Regions from separate parts of the Rhizobium sp. WYCCWR 11152 genome, predicted to be linked through region 1. Evidence: riboswitches for the same ligand, from Rfam matches in the RefSeq annotation. Region 1 holds a riboswitch; each other region holds the start of a gene.
The links. A riboswitch is a leader RNA that binds a small molecule or an ion and turns the genes downstream of it on or off. The one in region 1 is predicted to bind cobalamin.

Region 1 (3,004 bases):
AGCGCATTGGCCTCGATCGGGTCGACCATCGGTTTCTTGCGCCGTTTCGCCAGCACGAAAAGCAGCAGGCCGAGCAGGGCGCCGCCGATGACGGGGGCGGTGAGCAGCAGCAGCTTGTTTTCGATCTCGGACGAGCTCAACCTTTCGCTGTCGGCGATGCCGAAGACCAGCTGATGCAGCTCGTTGGAGACGTAGCTCATGCCGGTGACGGCGAGACCGGAGATGACGCCGACGACGGCGCCCGCAAGCGACAGGCCGACCTCGCTACGGCGGGCCAGCGCCCGCAGGCGTCCCGGATCGAAGAAAACACGCAGCGCGCGGAAACGGCGCCGATCCAATTTCATAAGCATGGCTAGACAACTAGGCGGGGAGAGGCCCGGTCAAGGGCGGAGATGGTCGCGCAGTCCGCTTGCGACGCAATTGCGGCGAAAAGCCGGCGGATGGAATAAATTTTTTATGACGTAAGCCTCTGATAAATGACGATATTTAAGGTAGAGTAAGTCGTGCTTGGGTAAGTGCGTCGCGTGGCTGGCGATCGGGCGGCCGCCAAGGCCGGTTGACTTCATCCCTGCGCTTGCCTAACCATCCCGATAACGGATGGTCGACTGACCATCCTGACATAACGGATGGTTCCGGATCGGTGTTGCGCCCTTCCGGATGAAAAGGGAATGTGACGGGGCGGACCCAAGCCGGGCGCCTTCATCACAGCCGACCCCGCGACTGTAGAGCGGTCAGGGTCTTCCATCCGGCATCAGGCCCTTCCGGCCGGCGGCTTGCAATAATGCAAGCGGGCGGGATGGGTGACATGCCGGAAAAGCCACTGGATATGCATGGTGATCAACCGGGGTCGGACGCCTCTCAAGTCTACGAATCGTCCACCTTTTCACTGATGCAGCCGGGAAGGCGAGGATGATCCGCTGGCACGATCAGGGCGACCGGTTTCCGGTCTGCCCCGATCGCGGCCGATAACCGCGAGCCAGGAGACCTGCCATGCGTGCCGGGCGAGAAGCCCACACCTGGGCAATATGCCCGTTGCCAGCACGGAGGTTGTCTTGGCTGAACGATTGAATTCGGCGCGGCCTGGTGCGGCGCATGCCACGCCTCCAAGCAGCGCTGCAAGAGGAGTGTTTTCGGCCGCTTATGTCGAATGCTGGGTACCCCCCTCTGTCCTGCCGGACATCTCCCCCACAAGGAGGGAGGTCGGCAAGCCGCACGACCGTCGTGTTACATCAATTGTTTGGAGAAAAGCTCTCGGCGATTCAATCTCCCCCCTTGTGGGGGAGATGTCCGGCAGGACAGAGGGGGGTGTCACACTCTCAGTAGCCGAGAAAGGTGCACTCGGAACAAGCCACGGCTACGCACTCTCCCTGAGGGGCTTTTGAGTATGACCGCCACCTTCATCCTCGGCGGCGCACGTTCCGGCAAATCCCGTTTCGCCGAATCCCTCGTCACAGCGACCGGCCTCGACCGTCACTATGTCGCGACCGGCCGGGCATGGGACGAGGAGATGCAGGCGCGCATCACCCAACACAAGGCCGATCGGGGTCCGTCCTGGACAACGCATGAAGAGCCGCTCGATCTCGTCGGTAAACTCGCCGCCATAGACGGCGAAGGGGGCATCGTGCTGGTCGATTGCCTGACGCTCTGGGTCACCAATCTGATGATGGAGGAGCGGAATATGGCGGCGGAATTTGCAGCCCTTGCCGATTTCCTGCCCGCCGCGAAGGCGTGGCTTGTTTTCGTTTCCAACGAGGTCGGTCTCGGCATCGTGCCGGACAATCGCATGGCGCGGGATTTTCGCGATCATGCCGGCCGGCTGCACCAATCGATCGCGGCGAAGGCCGCCGAAGTTTATTTCATCGCGGCAGGCCTGCCGCTGAAAATGAAGGGTTAAGTCTATGAACCAGCAGAAGATTCCCGCAACCGTCATCACCGGCTTCCTCGGCGCCGGCAAAACGACGATGATCCGCAATCTGCTCACCAATGCCGGCGGCAAGAAGATTGCGTTGATCATCAACGAATTCGGCGATCTCGGCGTCGACGGCGACGTGCTTAAGGGCTGCGGTGCGGAAAATTGCACCGAGGATGACATCATCGAGCTCACCAATGGCTGCATCTGCTGCACCGTCGCCGATGACTTCATCCCGACGATGACGAAGCTGCTCGAGCGCGAACAGCGTCCCGACCATATCGTCATCGAGACCTCGGGCCTTGCTCTGCCGCAGCCGCTGGTCGCCGCCTTCAACTGGCCTGATATCCGCACGCAGGTGACTGTCGACGGCGTCATCACGGTGGTGGATAGCGCCGCCGTTGCCGCAGGGCGTTTTGCCGATGACCATGATGCTGTCGATGCGCGCCGCGCCGAGGACGAGTCGCTCGATCACGAAAGCCCGATCGAGGAGCTGTTCGAGGACCAGCTTACCTGCGCCGATCTCATCGTGCTCAACAAGACAGACCTGATCGACGCTGCCGGCCTTATCAGGGTGCGCGACGAGGTCGCCTCCCGCACGGTGCGCAAGCCCGTGATGATCGAAGCGAAGAACGGCGAGGTGTCGGCCGGCATCCTGCTCGGCCTCGGCATCGGCACGGAGGACGATGTCGCCAATCGCAAGTCGCATCACGAGCTGGAGCATGAGGACGGTGCGCCGCATGACCATGATGAATTCGACAGCTTCGTCGTCGAGCTCGGACCCATTGCCGATCCCGCTGGCTTCGTCGAAGCGCTTAAGGGCATCATTGTCGCCCATGACGTGCTGCGCCTCAAGGGTTTCGTCGATGTCTCGGGCAAGCCGATGCGCCTCCAGATCCAGGCCGTCGGCAGCCGCATCGACCATTATTTCGACCGCGCCTGGGGCGCGAGCGAAAAGCGCGCCACGCGCCTTGTCGTCATCGGCCTGCACGAAATGGATCAGGACGCGGTGAGGGCGGCGATCGAAGCGCTGGCGTAACCCGATGCATCTGCTTCTGGCTCAACAGGGAACGATCAGCGACGGCGAGGAGGCAA
Region 2 (3,004 bases), on a different contig from region 1:
CGAGGCGCCGGTGACGGGTGAGAGCACGCCGGTACACAAGGGCGTCGATGCCGTCGTTTTTGCCGGCACGGTCAATGGCGACGCGGTGCTCAGGGTTCGCGTCACGGCGGCTGCCGCCGACAATACCATCGCCCGCGTCGTCAAGCTGGTGGAGGAGGCGCAGGAATCGAAGGCGCCGACGGAGCGCTTCATCGATCGGTTCTCGCGCTATTACACGCCCGGCGTGGTCGTGGTCGCAGCGCTGGTCGCGGTCGTTCCGCCGCTGCTGTTTGCTGGGCCGTGGGGCGAATGGGTCTATAAGGGCCTTGCGATCCTTTTGATCGGCTGCCCCTGCGCGCTCGTCATCTCGACGCCGGCGGCAATCGCCGCCTCGCTTTCATCCGGTGCGCGGCGCGGGCTGCTGATGAAGGGCGGCGCGGTGCTGGAAACGCTCGGCAAGGTGACGATGGTCGCCTTCGACAAGACGGGCACGCTGACGGAAGGCAAGCCTCAGGTGACTGACATCATTTCGTTCGGGCTGAGCGAGGCGCAGGTGCTGTCGCGCGCGGCGGTGCTGGAGCAAGGCTCCAGCCACCCGCTGGCGCTGGCGATCCTCAACCGTGCCAAGGCCGATGGTGTTCCCGTGCCGCCGGCCTTCGAGCTGGAAGCGCTGCCGGGCAAGGGTGTCAGCGGCAAAGTCGGCGGTGAGGCGCTGGATCTGCTGTCGCCGCCTGCCGCCCGCGAGCGCGGGACGCTCGGCGCGGAACAGGATGCACGCATCACGGCGCTGAACGACGAGGGCAAGAGCGTGTCGGTGCTGCTCGTCAATGGTGTTGCGGCCGGCTTGATCGCGATGCGCGACGAGCCGCGCGAGGATGCCGAGGCCGGGCTCGCTGCCCTCAAATCAGCAGGCGTCAAGGCGATGATGTTGACGGGCGACAACAAGCGGACGGCAGCAGCCGTTGCCGGCATGCTCGGCATCGACTGGCGCGGCGAGATGATGCCGGAGGACAAGCAGCGGGTCGTCGGCGAATTGAAGCGCCAGGGTTTCATCGTCGCCAAGGTCGGCGACGGCATCAACGATGCTCCGGCGCTGGCCGCTGCCGATATCGGCATCGCCATGGGTGGCGGCACCGATGTGGCACTGGAGACGGCGGATGCCGCCGTGCTGCACGGACGCGTCGGCGACGTGGCGCGAATGATCGAACTTTCCAAACGCACGATGCGCAACATCCTGCAGAACATCACCATCGCACTCGGGCTGAAGGCGGTGTTTCTGGTGACGACGATCGCCGGCATTACCGGGCTCTGGCCAGCGATCCTCGCCGATACCGGCGCCACCGTACTGGTGACGATCAACGCACTGCGGTTGCTTCGGATAAAAATATGAATGTCGTTTGGGGAGCCGGCTTCTGCCGGCTCTTTTTATGATGGGTTCTCCACAGCGCTTTTCCGTTAACGCTTCATTATCCACATCATACACAGGCGCGGCGATTCGTTGTCGCCATTGCTGCGCCGCCGCAACAACTTGTTGACGTCATCGGCGATTCGGGTACCATATCTAGTGTTCGAGGTTCCGTCGATTCGTGAGGATCGGCGGCTAAGACGGGAATTCGGTGCGCTTCGCCATCATGGTGCGGCAATGCCGGAGCTGCCCCCGCAACTGTAAGCGGCGAGCAACTGTCCGATTTCAGGTCACTGGAGCATGATGCTCCGGGAAGGCTGGGCAGGCGCTTTGACCCGTGAGCCAGGAGACCTGCCTCGAACGAAACGTCCACGGGCGGGGTGTCCGGAAGGTCGCGTTGCATGCCTGCGGGGAATCTCCGCATCGCGTTTCGCAGGCCCGAACCTCCGCCCCCGAAACCTTCGCATTGAGCCACTTCGGGGTGAAGTCATGTCAGTATCTCAGTTCAGGCCGCCACCCGCTCAAGGTAGAGGGCGGAGTACGCCCAGCGGCTAAACAGCCGCACAGCTCAAATCATCAGAGAACTTTTCGACGGATATCGACAGATTTCCGATCGATGTCCTGCGCCCAATCGCGTCGTCACGAGGAATATCATGACCATTACCGTCTACAGCAAGCCTGCCTGCGTCCAGTGCACTGCCACCTACCGCGCCCTCGACCGGTTGGGTGTCGATTATGACATCGTCGATATCTCGCAGGATGCCGAAGCGCTCGATCGCGTCCGCAGCCTCGGCTACATGCAGGCGCCCGTCGTCATCGCCGGCGAGCAGCATTGGGCGGGCTTCCGTCCCGACATGATCAGCGCGCTCTCTTGACGTGAGGACAAGCGATGGGCCTGATCGTCTATTATTCCAGCCGATCCGAGAACACCCATCGGTTCGTCGTCAAGCTCGGACTGCGCGCGGCGCGCATTCCGCCAGGTGGCGCAGACGCATTCCATATCCGCGAACCCTTCGTGCTGATCGTGCCGACCTATAGCGGCGACGGCGGCAAGGGCGCCGTTCCCAAGCAGGTGATCCGTTTCCTCAACGATGCGGAAAACCGCGGACACATCCGCGGCGTAATCGCCGCGGGCAATAGCAATTTCGGCGAGACATACGGGCTCGCCGGCAACGTGGTCTCGCAGAAATGCCAGGTGCCGTACCTTTACCGGTTCGAGCTCATGGGCACCGAAGACGACGTCGCCAAGGTCAAACACGGAATGGAACGATTTTGGACACGGGAACAAACCTGACGCGGGATGCGGGCGCAAAACCGCATCACACTATTGCTCAGCCCGCCGGGGAGAGGCCGTCGAAGGCAGCCGAAACCCTCGACTATCACGCGCTGAACGCGATGCTGAACCTCTATGACGATGAGGGGCGGATCCAGCTCGACAAGGATCGAATGGCTGCCAAGCAATATTTCCTGCAGCATGTAAACCAGAACACGGTGTTCTTCCACAATCTGAGGGAAAAGCTCGATTACCTCGTGACCGAGGGTTATTACGAGCAGGAGGTTCTCGACCAGTATTCCTTCAATTTCGTGCGGGATCTGTTCGACCAAGCCTATGCCAAGAAA
Region 3 (3,004 bases), on a different contig from region 1:
ATCTCATCCATGTCGATGAGCCTCGAGCGGCGTCAAAAGGTTGCCTTCACTGAAAAATACTACAACAGCCCGTCGGTGTTCATCGTTCGCAAGGACTCGTCGATCAACGACATCAGCCCCGCCGCCCTCAGAGACAAAAAACTTGGGGTGACATCGTCGACAGCCCAGGAATCCTTTGCCAACCATCTCTATCCGGAGATGAAAAAGACGATTTTTCGGTCTTCGCCCGAATTGTACAAGGGTCTGGCGGATGGCAACGTCGACATTATCCTCGAGGATAAACTCGCCATCTATGACTGGATTGCCAACACCAAGGCAGGAAGTTGCTGCGAGTTCAAAGGGCCGGATCTGGTCGACGTCACATACTTCGGTGAGGGTGCCGGTATCGCGCTGCGCCTGGATGACAAGGAGCGTCTGACGCGCCTGAACGAAGCGCTGAAGAGCATCAAGGCGGACGGAACCTACGATATGATCAACGCAAAATATTTCCCGTTCAGCATCCAGTAGTTCGCCGGTCAATTTTCGAGAATACGGGATGGCCGGGTTTTCGCCCGGCCATCCCTATCAAGTCCTGTCTTACGCAATCCCGGACGCAAAACCGCTGCGCACTTTTGCTGGAATTGCTCTAGGTCGCATCGCTATGCGGCTTTCGCCACGTCTCCGTGCGGATCGAGGACATATTTCGTCGCCGCTCCCTGGTCGAAGCTTTCATATCCATTGGCGGCATCGTCGAGCGGGATGACTTTGGCGTTGACGATATCGGCAATTGGCAGTCGGTCGTGGAGGATCGCCTGCATGAGCTGACGATTATATTTGATCACCGGAGTCTGGCCGGTGTGGAAGGACTGTGCCTTGGCCCATCCGAGGCCGAAACGAAGCGAAAGATTGCCGTGTTTGGCGGCGTTGTCGACGGCGCCCGGATCCTCGGTAACGTAGAGGCCGGGAATACCGATCGAACCCGCGGCACGGGTAATTTCCATCATCTGATTGAGCACGATCGCCGGCTGCTCCCCGCCCGAGTGGCCGCGTGCCTCGAAGCCGACCGCATCGATGGCGCTGTCCACTTCGTTGGTGCCGACGACCTGCGCGATCATGTCGCCAAGACGGTCGCTCTTCGACAGGTCGATCGGTTCGAAACCGACTTTCGCCGCATGCGCCAGGCGGTCCTTGTTGAAATCACCGATCATCACGACAGCAGCGCCGAGAATGCGAGCCGAAGCCGCAGCGGCAAGGCCGACCGGGCCGGCGCCAGCGACATAGACGGTCGAGCCGACCCCAACGCCTGCACGCACCGCGCCATGGAAGCCGGTGGGCAGAATGTCGGAGAGCATGGTGAGATCCCGGATCTTCGCCATTGCCTTGTCCCGATCGGGGATTTTCAGCAGGTTGAAATCTGCATAGGGAATGGTGACGTAGCGCGCCTGTCCGCCGATCCAGCCGCCCATGTCGACATAACCGTAAGCACCGCCGGCGCGGGCCGGGTTTACCGTCAGGCAGACGCCGGTATCCTGAGACTTGCAGCAGCGGCAACGGCCGCAGGCGACATTGAAAGGCACCGAGACGATATCGCCGATTTCGAGCATCTCGACATCGATGCCTTTCTCGATGATCTCGCCGGTGATTTCATGACCGAGGACCAGGCCCGGCATCGCCGTCGTTCGGCCGCGGACCATGTGCTGATCGGAGCCGCAGATATTGGTCGAGATCACCTTCAGGATGACGCCGTGTTCGATGCGGCGGCCGTCGGGCGCTTCCAGCTTCGGATCGTCGATGTCGCGGACTTCGACCTTGCCCGGCCGGAGATAAACGACGCCTCTATTTTTGCTCATGGATTCCTCCCACTTGTTTGAATGCCTCGATCTGCAACCGATGCAGTCGATGGCAACCTTCCCTCCGGCCTGCCTCCTCTGCAGTCCGGTGTCCACAACACGAGGATACCGCCGCACCGGGCGATATTCGAATTTTCAAAACGGACAGATTGGATGGAGAAGAGGAGTGAACGCCACGGCTTTCGCCTGTCGTTCCGCTCGTGATCGTCTGCCTGCAATCCGTCGATTTGCTCTGCCAAGAGCTGGTTTCCAGCTCCAGAATCTCCTTCCGATCCATCTCGATATCTTTCCGGATGTCTATCCGGCGATTTCCTTGAGGATTTCAGTTCTTCTACCGCTGCGGGGGGAGCGTCGGCGGGTCAGGCCGGCTTCCCAATGTCCATTTCGCCAGTTTGCGAGATAGCGCCTTGAACGCCACAAACAAACCATGCCTGACGGAAAACAGCGATCAAGAAAACGACATGGGTGCAACTCAAAGACGACAGTTGGCAAAGTCGCCATAGCTCGCTGCGCAGGGGGAATAATTGATCCCGCGAATACGGCGGTTTTCCGGATCGTCTGGGAAGATTGATCGCCGCCTAAAGGCTTTAGGCGCGATGCGGTCGCCGGCTGCGGCTGACGTCGATGGCCGTGTGCCAGAGCACGGCGCCGAGGATGATCGCGCCGCCGAAAAAGGTAGCGACGGGCGGTTGCTCGGCAAACAACAGCCAGACCCAGAACGGCGTGAGTATGATTTCCATCGTGCCGATCAGCGCGGCTTCAGCCGGCGGCATCCGCTTCGCCCCGGCAAGGAAGAGCACCAGCGCCAGGGAGAAATTGGTCGCGCCGAAGGCGGCAAGAACGATCCAATTGTGCAGGTCGAGCGAGCCGACCGAACCGAACGGGGCAAAGATGGCCAGCGTCAGGAAGGCGCTGACGACGGTCGGCGGCAGGCTCGGCACGCCGGGATTGATGCGCGGAATGATGATGACCAGCGCGAAGGACGCCGTCATGCCGAGCGCCAGCAGATCGCCCACGCCGGTCCCTCCGCCGATCGACGAGGCGACGATGACGGCGACGCCGAGGAGCGAGATGCCGCCGGCAATCAGCGTCCGCCTGGAGACCCTCTCCCTGAGGATGACCCAGCCGAGCATGGCCGCGATGAAGGGCGCGGTCGCATAGATCATCGTCACATT
Region 4 (3,004 bases), 160 kb from region 1:
TCGCGCCAAGCAGATCTGTCTCGATCAGCTGTTTTCCGCCACGGCCTCTTCGGGCTCGGCGTGCCGGCGCTTGCGGCCGCGCGCCGTCAGTTCCGCGCCGGCATCATGCGGCAGGCGCAGGAAGGTGATGCAGGCCAGTGCCGAAATCGCCGAGACGCTGAAGAAGGCGATATGGAAATCAGAGACCAGCAGCCTGCCGTCGTGAAAGCTGCTCGAAATTTCGAGAATGCCGCCGGCGATCGCCACACCCATCGCCATGGAGATACGCTGGGCAACGGCATTGATCGCGGTTGCCTGGCTGCTGTCGGCGTCATCGACATCGCCGAAGGCCATGGCGTTGACGCCCGAGAAAGCCATGGAGCGGAACAGGCCGCCGATCAGCAGGCAGGCCATGATCAGGAACAGCGGCGTTTCGGCGGTGAAAAGGCCGTTGATGCCGAGGAAGATCGCCGCCAGCAAAGTGGTGATTGATATGACGGTGCGGAAGCCGAAGGCATTGAAGGTGCGCGAGGCGGCGAATTTCGAGCCCATGGAGCCGAGCGCGCTGACGAAGGTGACCGAGCCCGATTGCAGCGGCGTCAGGCCGAAGCCGAGCTGCAGCATCAATGGCATCAGGAACGGCAGGGCGCCGAGCCCCATGCGGAAATTCGAAGCGCCGAGGATCGCCGCCCGGAACATCGGGTAACGGAACATCTTCGGATCGAGAAGCGGATAGGGCACGCGGCGGGCATGCAGGAGGTAGAGGAGGCCGGCAAGAATGCCGATCGCAACCGTGACGTAACCGTAGATGACGGGCACGGCCGGCAGGCTGATGACCGACACGCCGAAAACGAAGCCGGAGAAGCCGATGCCGCAAAGGAAGAATCCGGGGAAGTCCATCGGCCGCGGACTGCGTGGCTCGACGGTCGGCAGGAAACGCGTGACGAGGATGATGCCGAGCACGCCGATCGGGACGTTGATCCAGAAGATCCAATGCCAGGTGAGATAGGTGGTGAGGAAACCGCCGATCGGCGGCCCCATGATCGGGCCAATCAAAGCGGGAATGGTAAGCCAGGCCATGGCATCGACGAGTTCGTGGCGCGGCGTTCCCCGGACCAGCAGCAGGCGGCTGACCGGCGTCATCATCGAGCCGCCGGCGCCCTGGATCAGGCGCGAGACGACGAAGGCCGTGATCGAGTTGGAAAAGGCGCAGGCGATCGAGCCGATCATGAAAACAAAGATCGCCATGCGGAAGATGTTGCGCGCACCGAACCGATCGGACATCCAGCCGCTGATCGGGATGAAGATCGCCAGCGCCACGAGATAGCTGGTGACGGCGAGCTTCAGCGCGATCGGCGAGGTGCCGATATCGGCGGCGATTGCCGGCAGGCTGGTGGCGATCACGGTCGAATCCATCTGTTCCATGAACAGGGCGACCGCAAGGATCATGGGTGTGAGGCGGGGCACGGGCAACCGAGATGCTGCGATGGACTGTCACAGTCCATACGCTTTCGGTGGTGATAAGGCCATAGAAACTGTCGGTGAAGGGGCTTGCCTAGCCGCTTCAAACCGACGCGGGTGGATGACGAAACGGGATCGTACGTCTTGTTTCCTTTTGTCCTCCCAAGGGTTTGATGTAGGAACTGAGGCTGCGGCTTGCGCTCTCTTCTCCCCAGCGGGGAGAAGGTGGCCCGAAGGGTCGGATGAGGGGGCTGCACGGCTGCCCTTCATCATTGCCCTTCGCTTACGCTCAGCGCATTCGCGGCTTTGCCGCTCACCCCCTCAACCGCCTGCCGGCACCTTTTCCCCGCTGGGGAGAAGAGATTCGTGGCACCGCAGCGCTCCCTTTTGCCGGCGGAAGAGAGGGACAGGCGGCACCGCGCGGCCTCCGGCTTGACTGCGACATCGGGCCCAGCTTGCCGCCGCCGCGCTTTCCTGAAATAGATGCGTCGTCAGGTGCCCGCCGATAAGGCGGGAGAATCGGGAATCCGGTGCAAGACCGGAACGTGCCCAACGCTGTAAGGCCGACGCTTGCCGCTTCATCATGCCACTGGCCTTTTGCCGGGAAGGCTGCGGCAGACGGATGACGCCGAGTCAGAAGACCGGCCTGGCAAGATAGACCGATCCGCGCGGACAGCGGGGCGGTCGCGTTGTTGGGGATTTGACGATGCGACCCTTTGATGAGGATGCCCTTTCGGCGGCGTCCGGTTTTTCCTTGGCCGAACGCGAGGCCGTCTATCACGCGATCATGACGCGGCGCGACGTTCGCAGCCAGTTCCTGCCCGATCCCTTGCCTGATGATGTTGTGCAGCGGCTGCTGACGGCCGCTCACCACGCACCATCCGTCGGCTTCATGCAGCCGTGGAATTTCATTCTGGTGAAAAGTGCCGCTGTCCGGACGCGCATCCAGGACGCGTTTGCGAGGGCCAACGAGGAGGCGGCGCTGATGTTCGAAGGCGAGCGGCGGCAGGCCTACCGATCGCTCAAGCTCGAAGGCATCGTCGAGGCGCCGCTCGGCATATGCGTGACCTGCGATCCTACCCGCAGCGGCAGCGTGGTGCTGGGGCGCACCCACAATCCGAAGATGGATTCATACTCGACCGTCTGCGCCATCCAGAATCTCTGGCTTGCGGCACGGGCGGAAGGGGTCGGCATCGGCTGGGTCAGCATTTTTCGTGAAGGCGACCTGAAAACCATTCTCGGCATACCCGAGCATATCGAAGTGGTCGCCTGGCTCTGTGCCGGTTTCGTCGACCGGCTCTATGACGAGCCGGAACTCTCCGTCAAAGGCTGGCGGCAGCGGCTACCGCTCGAGGAACTCGTCTTTCATGATGGATGGGGACTGAACACCTAGAGCAGTGCGGTGGAGCATGGCCTCAATCGCATAGTCACGCCATTGACGGTCAAGGTGAGCAAACCGATGTCGGTATCGCCGACGCGGTGCGAGGCCGAGATATCTTGGAAGACCGGGTATGCCCGAAGCGGAAATCTTTGTCTGCATCCGTTACTCCGAAAGGCATTCTGC

Region 2: another riboswitch for cobalamin. It lies ahead of nrdH (glutaredoxin-like protein NrdH); the one in region 1 lies ahead of cobU (bifunctional adenosylcobinamide kinase/adenosylcobinamide-phosphate guanylyltransferase).
Region 3: another riboswitch for cobalamin. It lies ahead of fdhA (formaldehyde dehydrogenase, glutathione-independent); the one in region 1 lies ahead of cobU (bifunctional adenosylcobinamide kinase/adenosylcobinamide-phosphate guanylyltransferase).
Region 4: another riboswitch for cobalamin. It lies ahead of bluB (5,6-dimethylbenzimidazole synthase); the one in region 1 lies ahead of cobU (bifunctional adenosylcobinamide kinase/adenosylcobinamide-phosphate guanylyltransferase).

Annotation. Positions count from the first base shown of each region.
Region 1 is NZ_JABFCP010000008.1:127,210-130,213, forward strand. Features, by position in the region: gene G9X67_RS10475 (chloride channel protein) at 1-350, opposite strand, end outside; cobalamin riboswitch at 611-1,008, shown strand; gene cobU (bifunctional adenosylcobinamide kinase/adenosylcobinamide-phosphate guanylyltransferase) at 1,385-1,894, shown strand; gene cobW (cobalamin biosynthesis protein CobW) at 1,899-2,948, shown strand; gene cobN (cobaltochelatase subunit CobN) at 2,953-3,004, shown strand, end outside.
Region 2 is NZ_JABFCP010000028.1:37,482-40,485, forward strand. Features, by position in the region: gene G9X67_RS34205 (heavy metal translocating P-type ATPase) at 1-1,369, shown strand, start outside; cobalamin riboswitch at 1,534-1,758, shown strand; gene nrdH (glutaredoxin-like protein NrdH) at 2,038-2,259, shown strand; gene nrdI (class Ib ribonucleoside-diphosphate reductase assembly flavoprotein NrdI) at 2,274-2,678, shown strand; gene nrdE (class 1b ribonucleoside-diphosphate reductase subunit alpha) at 2,657-3,004, shown strand, end outside.
Region 3 is NZ_JABFCP010000012.1:232,639-235,642, reverse strand. Features, by position in the region: gene G9X67_RS26550 (transporter substrate-binding domain-containing protein) at 1-507, shown strand, start outside; gene fdhA (formaldehyde dehydrogenase, glutathione-independent) at 639-1,829, opposite strand; cobalamin riboswitch at 2,051-2,254, opposite strand; gene G9X67_RS35445 (EamA family transporter) at 2,417-3,004, opposite strand, start outside.
Region 4 is NZ_JABFCP010000008.1:285,927-288,930, forward strand. Features, by position in the region: gene G9X67_RS11260 (MFS transporter) at 25-1,428, opposite strand; cobalamin riboswitch at 1,917-2,105, shown strand; gene bluB (5,6-dimethylbenzimidazole synthase) at 2,147-2,833, shown strand.